Linked DNA regions of Piscinibacter sp. HJYY11. The protein of the gene in region 1 interacts with the protein of each later gene in a pairwise test. Links are inferred from orthologs where the notes say so. Each region holds a gene or a part of one and is shown in the gene's direction. Other genes may lie near its edges.

The links.
Region 2: the proteins of recJ (region 1) and JI745_RS13150 interact in binary tests that used the Escherichia coli proteins (3 or more experiments, as listed by UniProt). The link is inferred for Piscinibacter sp. HJYY11 from one-to-one orthologs.

What each region holds. Positions count from the first base shown.
Region 1 is NZ_JAERQZ010000001.1:1,655,987-1,663,094, forward strand. Bases 1,730-4,728 are described here. They hold recJ (single-stranded-DNA-specific exonuclease RecJ), read left to right. Parts: upstream 1,730-2,366; coding sequence 2,367-4,091; downstream 4,092-4,728. Other genes in these bases: JI745_RS07465 (hypothetical protein), read left to right, coding at 1,730-2,370; JI745_RS07475 (PQQ-dependent sugar dehydrogenase), read left to right, coding at 4,200-4,728. Also shown: JI745_RS07455 (glycosyltransferase family 1 protein), read right to left, coding at 1-480; JI745_RS07460 (UDP-2,3-diacylglucosamine diphosphatase), read right to left, coding at 477-1,361; more of JI745_RS07465, read left to right, coding at 1,447-1,729; more of JI745_RS07475, read left to right, coding at 4,729-5,519; JI745_RS07480 (PQQ-dependent sugar dehydrogenase), read left to right, coding at 5,582-6,850; JI745_RS07485 (3',5'-nucleoside bisphosphate phosphatase), read left to right, coding at 6,911-7,108. UniProt on the Escherichia coli protein: Single-stranded-DNA-specific exonuclease.
Region 2 is NZ_JAERQZ010000001.1:2,842,274-2,849,550, reverse strand. The notes cover bases 2,025-5,192. They hold JI745_RS13150 (DNA topoisomerase III), read left to right. Parts: upstream 2,025-2,334; coding sequence 2,335-4,992; downstream 4,993-5,192. Other genes in these bases: JI745_RS13145 (outer membrane beta-barrel protein), read left to right, coding at 5,047-5,192; JI745_RS13155 (SET domain-containing protein-lysine N-methyltransferase), read right to left, coding at 2,025-2,193. Outside these bases: JI745_RS13170 (S8 family peptidase), read left to right, coding at 1-88; JI745_RS13165 (hypothetical protein), read right to left, coding at 66-737; JI745_RS13160 (biotin--[acetyl-CoA-carboxylase] ligase), read right to left, coding at 737-1,648; more of JI745_RS13155, read right to left, coding at 1,663-2,024; more of JI745_RS13145, read left to right, coding at 5,193-5,631; JI745_RS13140 (AEC family transporter), read left to right, coding at 5,722-6,690; JI745_RS13135 (alpha/beta fold hydrolase), read left to right, coding at 6,703-7,277.

The sequences.
Region 1 (7,108 bases):
GTGCGACCAGGGCAGGAGCTTCGAGAACCCGTGCCCGCGCAGGATGTCGAGCATGCCGGTGGTCGGCACCATGACCCCGCTCGACGGTGCATGGAAACGCCGGAACCAGGCGTAGCCCCAGCGCTCGGGGATGTGCAGCGCACGGGCCAGGATGTCCGGGAAGCGCGTGTGAAACGCCGTCGTGAACGCCCAACCCCACTTCAGGCAATGCTTGCGGGCCGCCGAGCCGAGCGGCCCTTCGGTGGCGATGTGGATGGCGTCGGCCTGCGCGTCATCAAGCATCTGCGCCACCCTGCGGCCCGGCCGCCAGGCCAGCTCGATCTCGCGGTAGCCTGGGCACGGGAAGCGCCTGAAGCCCGACGGTTCGATCAGCACCACCTCGTGGCCCATCGCCGCGAGGCCTTCTTCCAGCTCGACCAGCGTGGTCACCACGCCGTTGACCTGCGGCCGCCAGGCGTCGGTGACGAGCGCGATCTTCATGCTGCCACCTCGGCGGCCAGCACCGGTGCCAGGTGGCGGGCCCGCATCTGCTCGGCCCAGTCGACGATCTCCAGCCGGCCATCGGCCTGCTCGGCCAGTGCCGTGAGGCTCTCGACCCAGTCGCCGTCGTTGGCGTAGGTGATGCCGTCGATCTCGCGCAGCTCGGCGTGGTGGATGTGCCCGCACACCACGCCCTGCATGCCGCGGCGCCGGGCTTCGCGCGCCACCGCGTTCTCGAAGTCGCCGATGAAGTTCACCGCGCGCTTGACCTTCAGCTTGAGGTACTTCGACAGGCTCCAGTACGGCAGCCCCATGCGCGCGCGCAGCGAATTCAGGTAGCGGTTGAGCTTGAGCGTGAACTCGTACAGCGAGTCGCCCACGTGCGCCAGCCACTTGGCGCACTGGATCACGCCGTCGAAATAGTCGCCGTGCATCACCCACAGCTTTCGGCCGTCGGCCGTCTCGTGCACCCATTCCTCGGCCACGTCGATGCCGCCGAAGTTGTGGCCGACGTACTTGCGCGCAAACTCGTCGTGGTTGCCTGGGATGAAGATCACCCGCGTGCCCTTGCGCGCCTTGCGCAGGATCTTCTGCACCACGTCGTTGTGGGCCTGCGGCCAGTACCAGCTGCGGCGCAGCTGCCAGCCGTCGACGATGTCGCCCACCAGGAAGAGCGTCTCGCACTCCACGTGCTTCAGGAAGTCGAGCAGCGACTTCGCCTGGCAGCCGGGCGTGCCCAGGTGCAGGTCGGAGATCCACACGCTGCGGTAATGGCGCCTGTGCTCGCGTGGCGCGTCCTCGTGCTCGCGCGAGGCGTCATCCGCTGCGAGATCGGTGCCCGGGGCGGCCCATGCCTGAAGGAATGCTGCGTCACGTTGCATGGACCTGCATGGTCCGCGTGATGAATGACCGTGCCGTGGCGGGGCCGTGAAGAATGGGTGACGCCCGCGCCCGGATAATCCGCGGATGCATCTGTTGATCCCCTACGCCGCGCCGCATTCCGAGCGTGGCCTCGCGGCGCTGCGCAGCCTGAAGCTGCCCCACCTGAGCCGGCTGCTCGGCCGTCTGCGCCCCACCGAATGCCTCGGCAGCGACGAATACAGCCTCACCCCGCCACACGAGCTGGCCCACGCCCTGGCGCTGGGCTGGAAGGCCAGCGATGGCTGCTTCCCCTGGGCCGCGCGGCAAGCGGCACGCGACGGCGTTGCCGTCGGCGAGAAGGCCTGGGGCCAGCTCACCCCCGTGCACTGGCACGTGGGCGCCGACCACGTGACCCTGCCCGACCCGGCCAACCTGCACCTGAGCGCGCAGGAGTCGCACACGCTCTTCGAAGCGGTGAAGCCGCTCTTCGAGACCGAAGGCTGGGAACTGGCCTGGGGCGCGCCGATGCGCTGGTACGCCGCGCACGATTCGCTGGCCGAGCTGCCGAGCGCCAGCCTCGACCGCGTGATCGGCCGCAACATCGACCTCTGGCTACCCTCGTCTCCGCAGGCGAGGCTGATCCGCCGCCTGCAGAACGAGGTGCAGATGCTGCTCTACCAGCAGCCGCTGAACGATCACCGCGTGGGCCTGGGCGCGCTGCCGGTCAATTCGTTCTGGCTCAGCGGCTGCGGCCGCTCCCAGGCGGAAGCGGCAACGCCGCTGCAGGTGGCCGACAGCCTGCGGGGCCCCGCCCTCGGCTCCGACTGGGCTGCCTGGGCCGAGGCCTGGCGTGCGCTCGACGAAGGCGCCGTCCAGGAAGCACTGGCCGCCGTACGCGACGGCCAGGAGGTCACCCTCACACTCTGCGGCGAACGCCACGCGCAGCGCTTCGAGCCGCAGGCCCTGAACCTGTGGTCGCGGCTGAAGCCGCCCACCGTCGCCGTGGCCCCGTTGCTGGAAGCGCTGTGAACACGCCCACCATCCGCCTGCGCGAGGTGCCGCCCCGCACCGTGTGGGCGCTCGAGCAGGCCGGCATCCACCCGCTGCTCGCCCGCCTCTATGCCGCCCGCGGCGTGCGCAGCGCCGACGAGATCGACGACGCGCTCGCTGGCCTCGTCGCGCCCGCGCAGCTGATGGGCACGCAGGCGGCGGCCAGCTTCCTCGCCGATGCCATCGCCGCGCGCAAACGCATCTGCATCGTGGCCGACTACGACTGCGACGGCGCCACCGCCTGTGCCGTGGCCCTGCGCGGCCTGCGCATGCTCGGCGCCGAGCCCGGCACGCTGGTGCACGTGGTGCCCGACCGCGCGGTGCACGGCTACGGCCTCACGCCGGCGATCGTCGACCTCGCGATGCAGAAGCAGCCGCAGGTGCTGCTCACCGTCGACAACGGCATCGCGAGCCTTGCCGGGGTCGACCATGCCCGAAGCCTCGGGCTCGACGTGGTGGTGACCGACCACCACCTGCCCGCGAAGGACCACGATGGCACGGTGCAGCTGCCCGCCGCCACCGTGATCGTCAACCCCAACCAGCCCGACTGCGGTTTCCCGAGCAAGAACCTCGCGGGCGTGGGCGTGATGTTCTACGTGCTGCTGGCGCTGCGCAGCGAGTTGCGCGCCCGCGGCGTGTTCAGTGCCGAGACGCAGCCGCGGCTCGACGTGCTGCTCGACCTGGTGGCCCTGGGCACGGTGGCCGACGTGGTGAAGCTCGATGCCAACAACCGCCGGCTCGTCGCGCAGGGACTCAAGCGCATCCGCGCCGGCCGCATGCAGCCCGGCGTGGCCGCGCTCTTCAAGGCCGCCGGCCGCGATGCGGCGCGCGCCACCGGTTTCGACTTCGGCTTCGCGCTCGGCCCGCGCATCAACGCGGCGGGGCGCCTCTCCGACATGTCGCTCGGCATCGAGTGCCTGCTCACCGACGACCCCGCACGTGCCACCGAACTCGCGCAGCTGCTCGACACCATCAACCGCGAGCGGCGCGACGTGGAAGCCGGCATGCGCGAGCAGGCCGAAGCCATGCTCGCCCGGCTCATGCCCGAGGGCGATGCGCCCGCCGCGCTCGCGCTCTTCGACCCGGACTTCCACGAAGGCGTGGTCGGCATCGTGGCCTCGCGCCTGAAAGACCGTGTGCACCGGCCGACCTTCGTCTTCGCGATGGGGCAGGACGGCCTGCTCAAGGGCTCGGGCCGCTCGATCAACGGCTTCCACCTGCGCGACGCGCTCGACCTGGTGAGCAAGCGCCACCCGGGCGTGCTGCGCAAGTTCGGTGGGCACGCGATGGCGGCGGGCTGCACGCTCGCCGAAGAAGACTTCACGACCTTCGTCGACGCCTTCCAGCGCGTGGCCACCGAGTGGCTCGATGCCGCCACGCTGTCGCGCACGCTGATGACCGACGGCCCGCTGCCCGCCGAGTACTTCAACCTCGACACCGTGCGCTCGCTCGATGCGCAGGTGTGGGGCCAGGCCTTCGAGGCGCCACTCTTCAGCGACGAGGTCGAGGTGGTGTCGCAGCGCCTGGTCGGCGAGAAGCATTTGAAACTGGCCGTGCGCCACGCCGGCGCGCTGCGCGACGCGATCTGGTTCGGCCGCAGCGAGCCCCTGCCCGACCGGGTGACGCTCGCCTACCAGCTCCGGGTGGACGAATACAACGGCCAGCAGCGCCTGCAGATGATCGTGGAAGCGGCCCGCTGAACGCGGCGCCGCCGATACCACTTGCACGACAGGGTTGCATTCGGTTGCCTGCAGGTGGCCGCGGCGTGAACTACGCTCGTCCTTCGCCGACGAAGAAGGACAAGAGACATGAGCTACCCCGACCCGGCTGATGACACAGCCGACCTGAAACGCCGATCCAGCCTCGTGAGGCTGAGCGCGATCTGCGCGGCCCTCTCGCTGCCCATGCTCAGCTGCGGCGGAAGCGACGACAACCCGCCACCGAACGCCCCGCCCAGTGGCGGCGGCGGAGGAGGTGGCGGCGGTGGCGGTGGAGGCGGTGGCGGAAACCCGCCACCCCCGCCGCCTCCCCCTCCGCCGGGCCCGCCGCGCGCCACGGTGATCAACGGCACGCTGTCCAGCCCGTGGGGCTTCGCCTTCCTGCCCGACGGCCGCATCGTGGTGACGCAGAAGGGTGGCCAGATCGTGGTGCTCAGCGCCGACGGCGCCACCAAGTCCAACCCGCTCTCGGGCGTGCCGGCCGTGGCCACGGCTGGCCAGGGCGGCCTGCTCGACGTGGCGGTCGACCCCGACTACGGCACCGCCGGCTCCAACTGGATCTACTTCAGCTATGCCGAACAGGTGGGCGGCACGAGCGGCACTGCGGTCAACCGCGGGCGGCTCGACCTCACCAACCTGCAGCTGCTCGACATGTCGATGACGCCGATCTTCCGGCAGTTGCCCAAGGTGGCGGTCAGCACCAGCACGGGCCACTTCGGCTCGCGCCTCGCGTTCCGCGGCGACAAGACGCTCTTCATCACCCTCGGCGAGCGCCAGCTGGAAACGCCGGCGCAAGACCTCGGCAGCCACCTAGGCAAGGTGGTCCGCATCAACCGCGACGGCAGCATCCCGCCCGACAACCCGACCTTTGCCGGTGGTGCCGCCCCTGGCATCTGGAGCCTGGGCCACCGCAACCCGCAAGGGGCCGCCATCCACCCGAGCGGCGAGCTGTGGGTCACCGAGCACGGGCCGCAGGGCGGCGACGAGCTCAACATCGCACGCGCCGGCCAGAACTACGGCTGGCCCGAGCGCAGCTATGGCTGTTCTTACCAGGCCACGACCGCGCCATGCCAGATCGGCGGTGGCACCCATGCACCGGCCTACACGGAGCCGGTGACCTGGTGGCCCGGGCCGGGCAACTCGCCGCCCGACCCGTCGATCGCCCCGAGCGGCCTGATGTTCTACGACGGCAACGGTTTCCCGGAATGGCAGGGCAACGCCTTCCTCGGCTCGATGGCCGGCCCCCAAGGGTTGGCGTTGTGGCGGCTCACGCTGAGCGGCAACACGGTCACCGCACGCGAGCGGCTGTTCGCCTCGCTGGGCGAACGCATCCGCTGCGTGCGCCAGGGGCCGGACGGCTGGATCTACTTCATCACCGACAGCGGCAGGCTGTACCGGGTCGACCGGTGAACGCTGCGGGCCTGTGGCACGCCGATTGCCGCAGGCCCTGCGGATCATCTTCGGGGCTCGCCATGGGCACTCATTCCAAGAACACACCCGATTCCGCGCGCCGACACGCGCTCGCCCGCCTGGGCGCCCTGTGGGCCAGCGCCGCGGGCCTGACGCTCGTGGCCTGCGGCGGTGGCGGCGACTCGGGGAGCTCCGCGCCGCCGTCGTCCGGCCCCCCGCCGCCCCCGCCGCCCCCGCCGCCCCCGCCCCCACCGGGCCCGCCTTCGGGGCCGTTGCTGACGACCGCGCTCAACGAGACGCTGGCGTCGCCCTGGGGGCTCGCCTTCCTGCCCGACGGGCGCATGCTGGTCACGCAACGCAGTGGCAGCCTGGTGCTGCTCAACGCCAGCGGCGCGCTCGCCGGCACCATCTCCGGCACGCCGGCGGTGGTGTCCAGCGGCCAGGGCGGCCTGCTCGACGTGGTGCTCGATCCTGATTTCGGCAACGGCAGCAATGACTGGGTCTACCTGTCGTATGCCGAGGCCGGCGCAGGCGGCAGCGGCACCGCGGTGACCCGCGGGCGGCTCGACCTGGCCAACATGCGCCTCGTCGACGTGCCGGCCACGCCGCTCTTCCGCCAGCTGCCGAAGATCAGTGCCGAAGGCCACTACGGCTCGCGCCTCGCGTTCCGGCCCGACGGCACGCTCTTCATCACCCTCGGCGAACGCCAGCAAGGCTCGCCGGCGCAGGACCGCAGCAACCACCTCGGCAAGGTGGTCCGCATCAACCGCAACGGCAGCATCCCGCCCGACAACCCCTACGTCGGCACGGCCTGGCAGCCCGAGATCTGGAGCTATGGCCACCGCAATCCGCAAGGTGCCGCGGTTCGCCCGGGGACCGGCGACCTGTGGCAATCGGAGCATGGCCCGCTCGGCGGAGACGAGCTCAACATTTCCCGGGCCGGCCAGAACCACGGGTGGCCCAACGTGAGCTACGGCTGCAACGTCGACGGCCCGGCCTGCGAAATCGGGGGCGGCACCCACGCGCCGACCTACACCGAGCCGGTGAGCCGGTGGCCCGCGCCGGGCACGCCGCGCCCGTACCAGTCGATCGCGCCGGCCGGCATCACCTTCTACACCGGCACCGGCTTCCCGGAATGGCAGGGCAACGTGTTCGTCGGCGCGCTGGCCGGCCGTGCCCTGTGGCGCATCACGCTGAACGGCAACACCGAGGTCGGGCGCGAGCAGCTGCTGAGCTCGCTCAACGAGCGCATCCGCTGCGTGCGCGAAGGACCCGATGGCTGGCTCTATCTGCTGACCGACAGCGGCAAGCTGATCCGCGTGTACCGCTGACGCCGGCTGCGGATCGCCCCTCCCGCTGCGCGGCGGGGGCCCGCTGCCTACAATCCGGCGGTGAGCATCCAGAACGCTGATCTGCACTGTCATTCCGTCGTCTCCGACGGCACGCTCGAGCCCGAGGCACTCGCCGCACGTGCGCGCGCCAATGGCGTCGACCTGTGGGCACTGACCGATCACGACGAGATCGGCGGCCAGCACCGCGCCCGCGCTGCTGCACATGCAAACGGCATGGCCTACCTCACCGGCACCGAG
Region 2 (7,277 bases), 1.2 Mb from region 1 along the record:
GTGGTTGCTGGGGCTCGCGCTGGCGGTCGCGGCGCTGGCCCGTGCGGGCCGCGAGCCGCTGCCGGTCAGGGCCGGGCGCAGGCGGTGAAGGTCTTGCCGAGCAGGGCCTCGGCGCGCAGTCCGGCCAGCCGGGACTGCAGCGTGCTGTCGGCCCGCTCGACGCGCAGGCTGTGCGTCACGGCCGGTGCCGACAGCGGCATCACGCGCGCGGTGCGCACGCCGCGCTGGGCCACGTCGGCGAGCGCCTTGTCGGCCGCGGCCCGGGTGTCGTAGCGGCCGCCCAGGGCGAGGCCGTCGGCCAGTTCGGGCGGTGCGTTGCGCAGCTCCTCGTAATTGATCTTCAGGCGCTTCAGCTCATCGGCCTTCTTCTGCAGGGCCTCGCGGGTGGGGTACTTGCCCATGTAGACGATCCACACCCCCGGCGATTCGGTCTTCAGGCTGGCCCAGCTGCCGGCCGGCAGCACCGTCTGGAGCACGCCTTCGGCTGCGCCGATCTGTGCCGGCGTGTAGGGGCCGGCTTCCAGGCAGGCCGGCGCGGCTTCGGTGACCGCCGCGGTGGCGACCACGGCCGAGGCCGGCAGCACGCGGATCGTCTCGGGCTTCACCTGGCGGTTCAGCCGCTCGGGCTCACGGTCACCCTGCGCCCGCACGCCGGTCAGGTTGTCGAGCATGCCCTGCGTCCACGCATAGAACGCGAGGTTGGCCAGCAGCAGCGCGACGACCAGCAGGCGCAGCATCAGCGGGAGTCCTCGGCGCTCGAGCCGAGCCGCACGCTGACCTCTCCGCTGCTCACCTCGTGCACCCTGCCATCGCCTTCGCGCACCAGCAGCGCACCCTTGGGCGAGATGCCGGCGGCCACCCCGGTGGGCACGCCGGCCTGCGTGGTGGTGACGACCTGGCCACGCAGCAGGTCGCGCGCGGCATAACGTTCGGCGAACGGGGCGAAGCCTTCCTTCTCGAAGGTCTTCAAGGCCTGCACCAGAGGCTCGGCCACCACCGCGAGGGCGCTCGGGGCGGTGGCCTCGAGGTCGAGCTCCTGCAGGCAGGCATAGCCGCTGCTCAGGTCCTCGAGCGGCTGCGGCTTCACGTTGACCCCGATGCCGATCACGGCCAGCCGCACCGGGCCGGCGGTCACGGTCTCGATCAGGATGCCGCCGAGCTTGCGCCCCGGCGGGTTGCCCGGCATGGGCTGCGCGTCCATCAGCCAGAGGTCGTTGGGCCACTTGAGGCCGATCCGCTGGGCCGCGCCCGAAGGCTCGAGCGCGTCGGCGATGGCGGTGCCGACCGCGAGCGAGAGGCCCGACCAGTCGGCCGGGTTCATCGGCAGCGAGAGCGAGAAGGTCAGCGACGCGCCGGCGCTCGCCTGCCAGGTGCGGCCCAGCCGGCCGCGACCGCCGGTCTGGTGCTCGGCGACCAGCAGGCAGGGCTGCACGTCGGCGGCGCGGCGGCCGAAGGCGCTGCTCTCGACGCTGCGGCGCACCTGCACCAGTTCATCGGTGGGCGGCTCGGCGCGCACCCGGGCCCGCTCGAGCAGCGCACTGTTGGTCGACACGCTGCGCGCCACCACCTCGACGCTCAGGCCGGGCAACAACGGTTCCAGCCGCTGCCACAGCGACTCGGCTCCCCATTGCAATGTCTGCTGGCTCATGGGTGGACCGCCTTCTAACGTTTCGGCGAGAGCATGGTGCCGCGGCAGTTTTTCGCACCGCAGCGGCATTCATATTCTTTCTTCAGCTTCTTCGTGTACGGCTCATCGATGGTGAGGCCATAGTCGTAGAAGAGTTCCTCGCCCGGCTTCAAATCGCGCAAAGCCTTGATGAAGACGCGGCCATTTTCCTCGTCGGCCTCGCAATTCGGCTTGCAGGAGTGGTTGATCCAGCGGGCCGAGTTCCCACCTACATTGGCGTCGATTGCGTCGCCGCTGTCCAGTGAGAAATAGAAGGTGTGGTTGGGGTCGCTCGGGTCGTGCGGGTGGCGGCGCAGCGCTTCGTCCCAGGAGATGGTCTCGCCCTTGTATTCGAGGATGACCTCGCCCTTGGCGATGGGTGCGATGGCGTAGACGCCCTTGCCGTGCACGCCGCTCTTGCGGACCTGGGTGCGCTTGCCGAAGGCGGCCTTGGCCGCCTTCAGGGCCTTGGCGTTGCTCTTGGGTTCCTTCGGGGCTTGGGGTTTGGCGCCCTGGGCTTGCGTCATCGGTCTGATTGGGTACATTGAATTCATGGGTGCGCGCATGCGTGTGCGCACATACACGTGTGTGCGCATGCGCATGCGCGCGAGAGCCCGGATTGTAGAGAGAGCGCCGGCGGGGCCGGCATGAAGAACACAGAAAGAGCCATGAGCAAGTCACTCATCATTGCGGAGAAGCCGTCGGTTGCGCAGGACATCGTGCGCGCGCTGACGCCGGTCGCCGGCAAGTTCGAGAAGCACGACGAGTATTTCGAAGGCGAGCAGCACATCGTCACCTCGGCGGTCGGCCACCTGCTGGAGATCAAGGCGCCGGAGGAGTTCGACGTCAAGCGCGGCAAGTGGAGCTTTGCCAACCTGCCGGTGATCCCGCCGCACTTCGAGCTGAACCCGATCGACAAGAGCAAGGGCCGGCTCAACGCCATCGTCAAGCTGGTCAAGCGCAAGGACGTCACCGAACTCATCAACGCCTGCGACGCGGGCCGCGAGGGCGAGCTGATCTTCCGGCTGATCCAGCAGCACGCGAAGAGCAAGCACCCGGTCAGGCGCCTGTGGCTGCAGAGCATGACGCCGCAGGCCATCCGCGAAGGCTTCGAGAATCTGCGCTCCGACAAGGAACTGCAGGGCCTGGCCGAAGCCGCGCGCAGCCGCTCGGAGGCCGACTGGCTGGTGGGCATCAACGGCACGCGCGCGATGACCGCCTTCAACTCGCGCGACGGCGGTTTCTTCCTCACCACCGTCGGCCGCGTGCAGACGCCCACGCTCAGCATCGTGGTCGAGCGCGAAGAGAAGATCCGCAAGCACGTGGCGCGCGATTACTGGGAGATCAAGGCCAGCTTCGCCGCGCAGGCCGGCGAGTACGAAGGCAAGTGGTTCGACCCCAAGTGGAAGAAGAACGCCGACGACCCCGAGCAGCGTGCCGACCGGGTGTGGGACGCCAAGACCGCCCAGGCCATCGCCGACGCTGCGCGCGGTCAGCCCGCCACCGTCACCGAAGAGAGCAAGCCCAGCACCCAGAGCTCGCCTGGCCTCTATGACCTCACCACGCTGCAGCGCGAGGCCAACTCGCGCTTCGGCTTCAGCGCCAAGACCACGCTCAGCATCGCGCAGGCGCTGTATGAGAAGCACAAGGCGCTGACCTACCCGCGAACCGACAGCAAGCACCTGCCGGAAGACTACGTGGCCGTCGTGAAGAACACCATGGAGATGATCGCCAGCGAAGACATGCCGGGCCCGCTGAAGGCGCTGTCGGCGCATGCCAAGAAGGCGATCAAGGAGGGCTACGTCAAGCCCAACAAGCGGATCTTCGACAACGCCAAGGTGTCGGACCACTTTGCCATCATCCCGACCTTGATCGCCCCCAAGAGCCTCACCGAGGTCGAGGCCAAGCTGTACGACATGGTGGTCAAGCGCTTCCTCGCCGTCTTCTTCCCGCCGGCGGAGTTCCAGGTCACGACGCGCATTTCGGTCGCCGCAGGCCACAGCTTCCAGACCAACGGCAAGGTGATGGTCAAGCCGGGCTGGCTGGCCGTCTATGGCCGCGAGGCGCAGGAAGACGATGCCAACCTCGTGGCGGTCGAGAAGGACGAGGTGGTGCGCACCGAAGCCGTCGACGTCAACGCGCTCAAGACCAAGCCGCCCGCGCGCTACACCGAAGCCACGCTGCTCTCCGCAATGGAAGGCGCGGGCAAGCTGATCGACGACGACGAGCTGCGCGAGGCCATGCAGGAGAAGGGTCTCGGCACGCCGGCGACGCGCGCGGCCATCATCGAAGGCCTGATCCTCGAGAAGTACATCCACCGCGACGGCCGCGAGCTGATCCCCACCGCCAAGGCCTTCCAGCTCGCCACGCTGTTGCGCGGCCTGGGCGTGGAAGACCTGACCAAGCCCGAATTGACCGGCAACTGGGAATTCCAGCTCTCGGAAATGGAGAAGGGCAAGCTCAGCCGCGACACCTTCATGGCCGAGATCGCCGCGATGACGCAGCGCATCGTCGCCAAGGCCAAGGAGTACGACCGCGACACCATCCCCGGCGACTACGCCACGCTGAAGGCGCCGTGCCCCAACTGCGGCGGCATCGTGAAGGAGAACTACCGCCGCTTCACCTGCACCGGAAAGTCAGGCGATGGCGAAGGGTGTGGTTTCTCCATCGGCAAGATCCCCGGCGGCCGCAGCTTCGAACTCGACGAGGTCGAGGAATTCCTCGTCAAGAAGAAGATCGGCCCGCTGGAAGGCTTCCGCTCCAAGGCGGGCTGGCCGTTCACCGCCGAGCTCAAGCTCGTGTTCGACGACGAGATCAAGAACTGGAAGCTCGAGTTCGACTTCGGCGAAGACGCGAAGAAGGAGGGCGAATCGGGCGAGCCGGTCGACTTCTCCGGCCAGGAGCCGCTCGGCCATTGCCCCAAGGACCAGGGGCGGGTGTACGAGCACGGCACGAGCTACGTCTGCGAGCACGCGGTCGGCGCCAACGTCACCTGCGACTTCAAGAGCGGCAAGATCATCCTGCAGCAGCCGGTGGCGCGCGAGCAGATGCAGAAGCTGCTCACCACCGGCAAGACCGACCTGCTGGAGAACTTCGTCTCCAACAAGACGCGCCGCAAGTTCAAGGCCTTCCTGGCCTTCGACAAGAAGGAAGGCAAGGTGAGCTTCGAGTTCCAGCCGCGGGCGGGCAAGGCGCCGCCGGCGAAGGCCGCACCCGCCAAGGCTGCACCCGCCAAGGCGGCCGCCGTCGAAGCGGCTGCACCGGCGAAGAAGGCGGTCGCCAAGAAGGCTGCGGCCAAGAAGGCCGCGCCGAAGAAGGCGGCTTGAGGCCTGCTGCACAATGCCCGCGACCTGTTGTCCAACGCGTTCTGGAGGTGGTGCATGAAGAAGAAACTCGCGGTCGCAGCTTTGGCGCTGGGTGCAGCCCACGCGGCCTGGGCGCAGCCGGTGGTGCGACCGCTCGTTGCCCTGGGCGTCACGGGCGGTGGCGACACGGTGGCCCGCGTCGTCTACAGCAATGGAGACTCCGACAAGGTGCGCGCGGGCGGCATGGTCGCCTTGGTCACGGGTGTTGAAATGGGCTTCACCCCGCTGGTGTCGGCGCAGGCCCTGATCGGCTACCACGTCGATGGCATCACGGCATCGAATGGCGACGTGAAGTTCGACCGCTACCCCGTCGAGTTCCTCGGCCACTACCGGCTCACCGACAGCTTCCGTCTCGGCGGCGGCGCCCGCTACACCGCCCGGGCGCGCACACGCTCCTCAGGCGCGGCCAGCGGCACGGTGCCCAACGAAGACTTCAAGCCCGCCTGGGGCACGGTGGTGGAGGGCGAGTTCACGGTCAGCCGCAACTTCGGCATCAAGTTGCGCTACGTGTCGGAGAAGTTCGACTCCAAGACCTTCCCCGGCGCCCCCGAGCTCAAGGGCAACCACGTCGGCGTCTACTTCGTCGGCTACTTCTTCTAGACCCTCTCCCGAGACCTGACACGCGGTGCGCTCCACGCGTACCGCCTCGCCCCCCGCGCGGCGACACCCACGCGCCGCTGACCGCCGCCGATGTATTCCGTCATCCTGCTCAAGCTCGTCGCCATCCTCCTGATGGTGGCCGTCGGCTACTGGGCAGGGCGCAAGCGCTGGCTCGGCGAAGACGACCCGGCGCGGGTGCTGGGGTACGCGGCCTTCTACATCTTCGTGCCGGCGCTGCTCTTTCGCACCACCTCGCGCATCGACTTCGCGACCCTGCCCTGGGGCACGCTCGCGGCCTTTTTCGTGCCGATCGTGGTGCTGATGGTGCTGCTCTACGCCTGGCAGCGTCGCCAGCCCGGCCTGCCCACTGCGGGGCCGAGCGTGCGCGCGATCACCGCGAGCTTCGGCAACACGGTGCAGCTCGGCATCCCGATGGCGGCGGCGATGTTCGGCACGGAGGGACTGCCCATCCACGTGGCCATCGTGAGCCTGCATGCGCTCACGCTGCTCACCGTGCTCACGGCGCTGGTGGAGCTCGACCTCGCCCGCGAGCGTGCCCGCAACGGTGACGCCGATGCGCACATCGGCCGCATGCTGCTCGACACCGCCCGCAAGACCATCATCCACCCGGTGGTGCTGCCCATCCTCGCCGGCCTCCTGTGGAACGCGCTCGGCGCGCCCACGCCGGCGCTGCTCGACGAGGTGCTGGTGCAGTTCGGCAACGCGGTCGTGCCGCTGTGCCTGGTGCTGATCGGCCTCTCGCTCGCGCAGTACGGCCTCCAGGGCTCGCTCGCCGGCGCCGTGCGGCTGTCGATGTGGAAGCTGGTGCTGCTGCCAGCGGTGGTGCTGGTGGTGGGGCACTGGGGCTTCGGCCTGTCGGGCCTGCCGCTGTCGGTGGTGGTGATGGCCGCGGCGCTGCCCTCGGGCAACAACGCACTCATCTTCGCGCAGCGCTACGGCACGCTCGAAGGCGAGACCACGGCCGCCATCACGGTGTCGACCTTCGGCTTCGCGCTCACCGCGCCGGTGTGGCTGTGGATCGTCACGCACCTGGGTTGAAATACCGGCCCGATGAGCCTGCTGGAAACCACCCACCGCCTCAGCGCCGACGACGGCCACCCGATCGACGTGCACGCCTGGACGGCCACGCCGCCGGTGCGCGGCGTGGTGCAGATTGCGCACGGCATGGGCGAGCACGCGCGGCGCTACCGGGCCCTGGCCGAGGCGCTGGCGGTCTCGGGCATGGCGGTCTACGCGAACGAGCACCGCGGCCACGGCGAGGAGGCGCTGCGCCGGCAGGAGAAGGGCGAACTGGGCCCGCGCGGCTTTGCCGGCCTCGTGGCCGACATGCGGCGCGTGAGCGACTTCGCGCAGGCGCGCCACCCGGGCGCGCCGCTCATCCTCATCGGCCACAGCATGGGCTCCTTCGCGGTGAAGGTCTACCTGCTCGACCATGCCGCGCGGGTGCACGCCGCCGCGTTCACCGGCACCGTGGCGCTCGACCTGGCGGAAGCCGGCAACGCCTCGGCCTGGAAGCTGGCCGACAAGGCCGCGGCCCCGGCCGTGGTGCGCCGCACGCCCTTCGACTGGCTGAGCCGCGACGAGGCGCAGGTCGATGCCTACATCGCCGACCCGCTGTGCGGCCA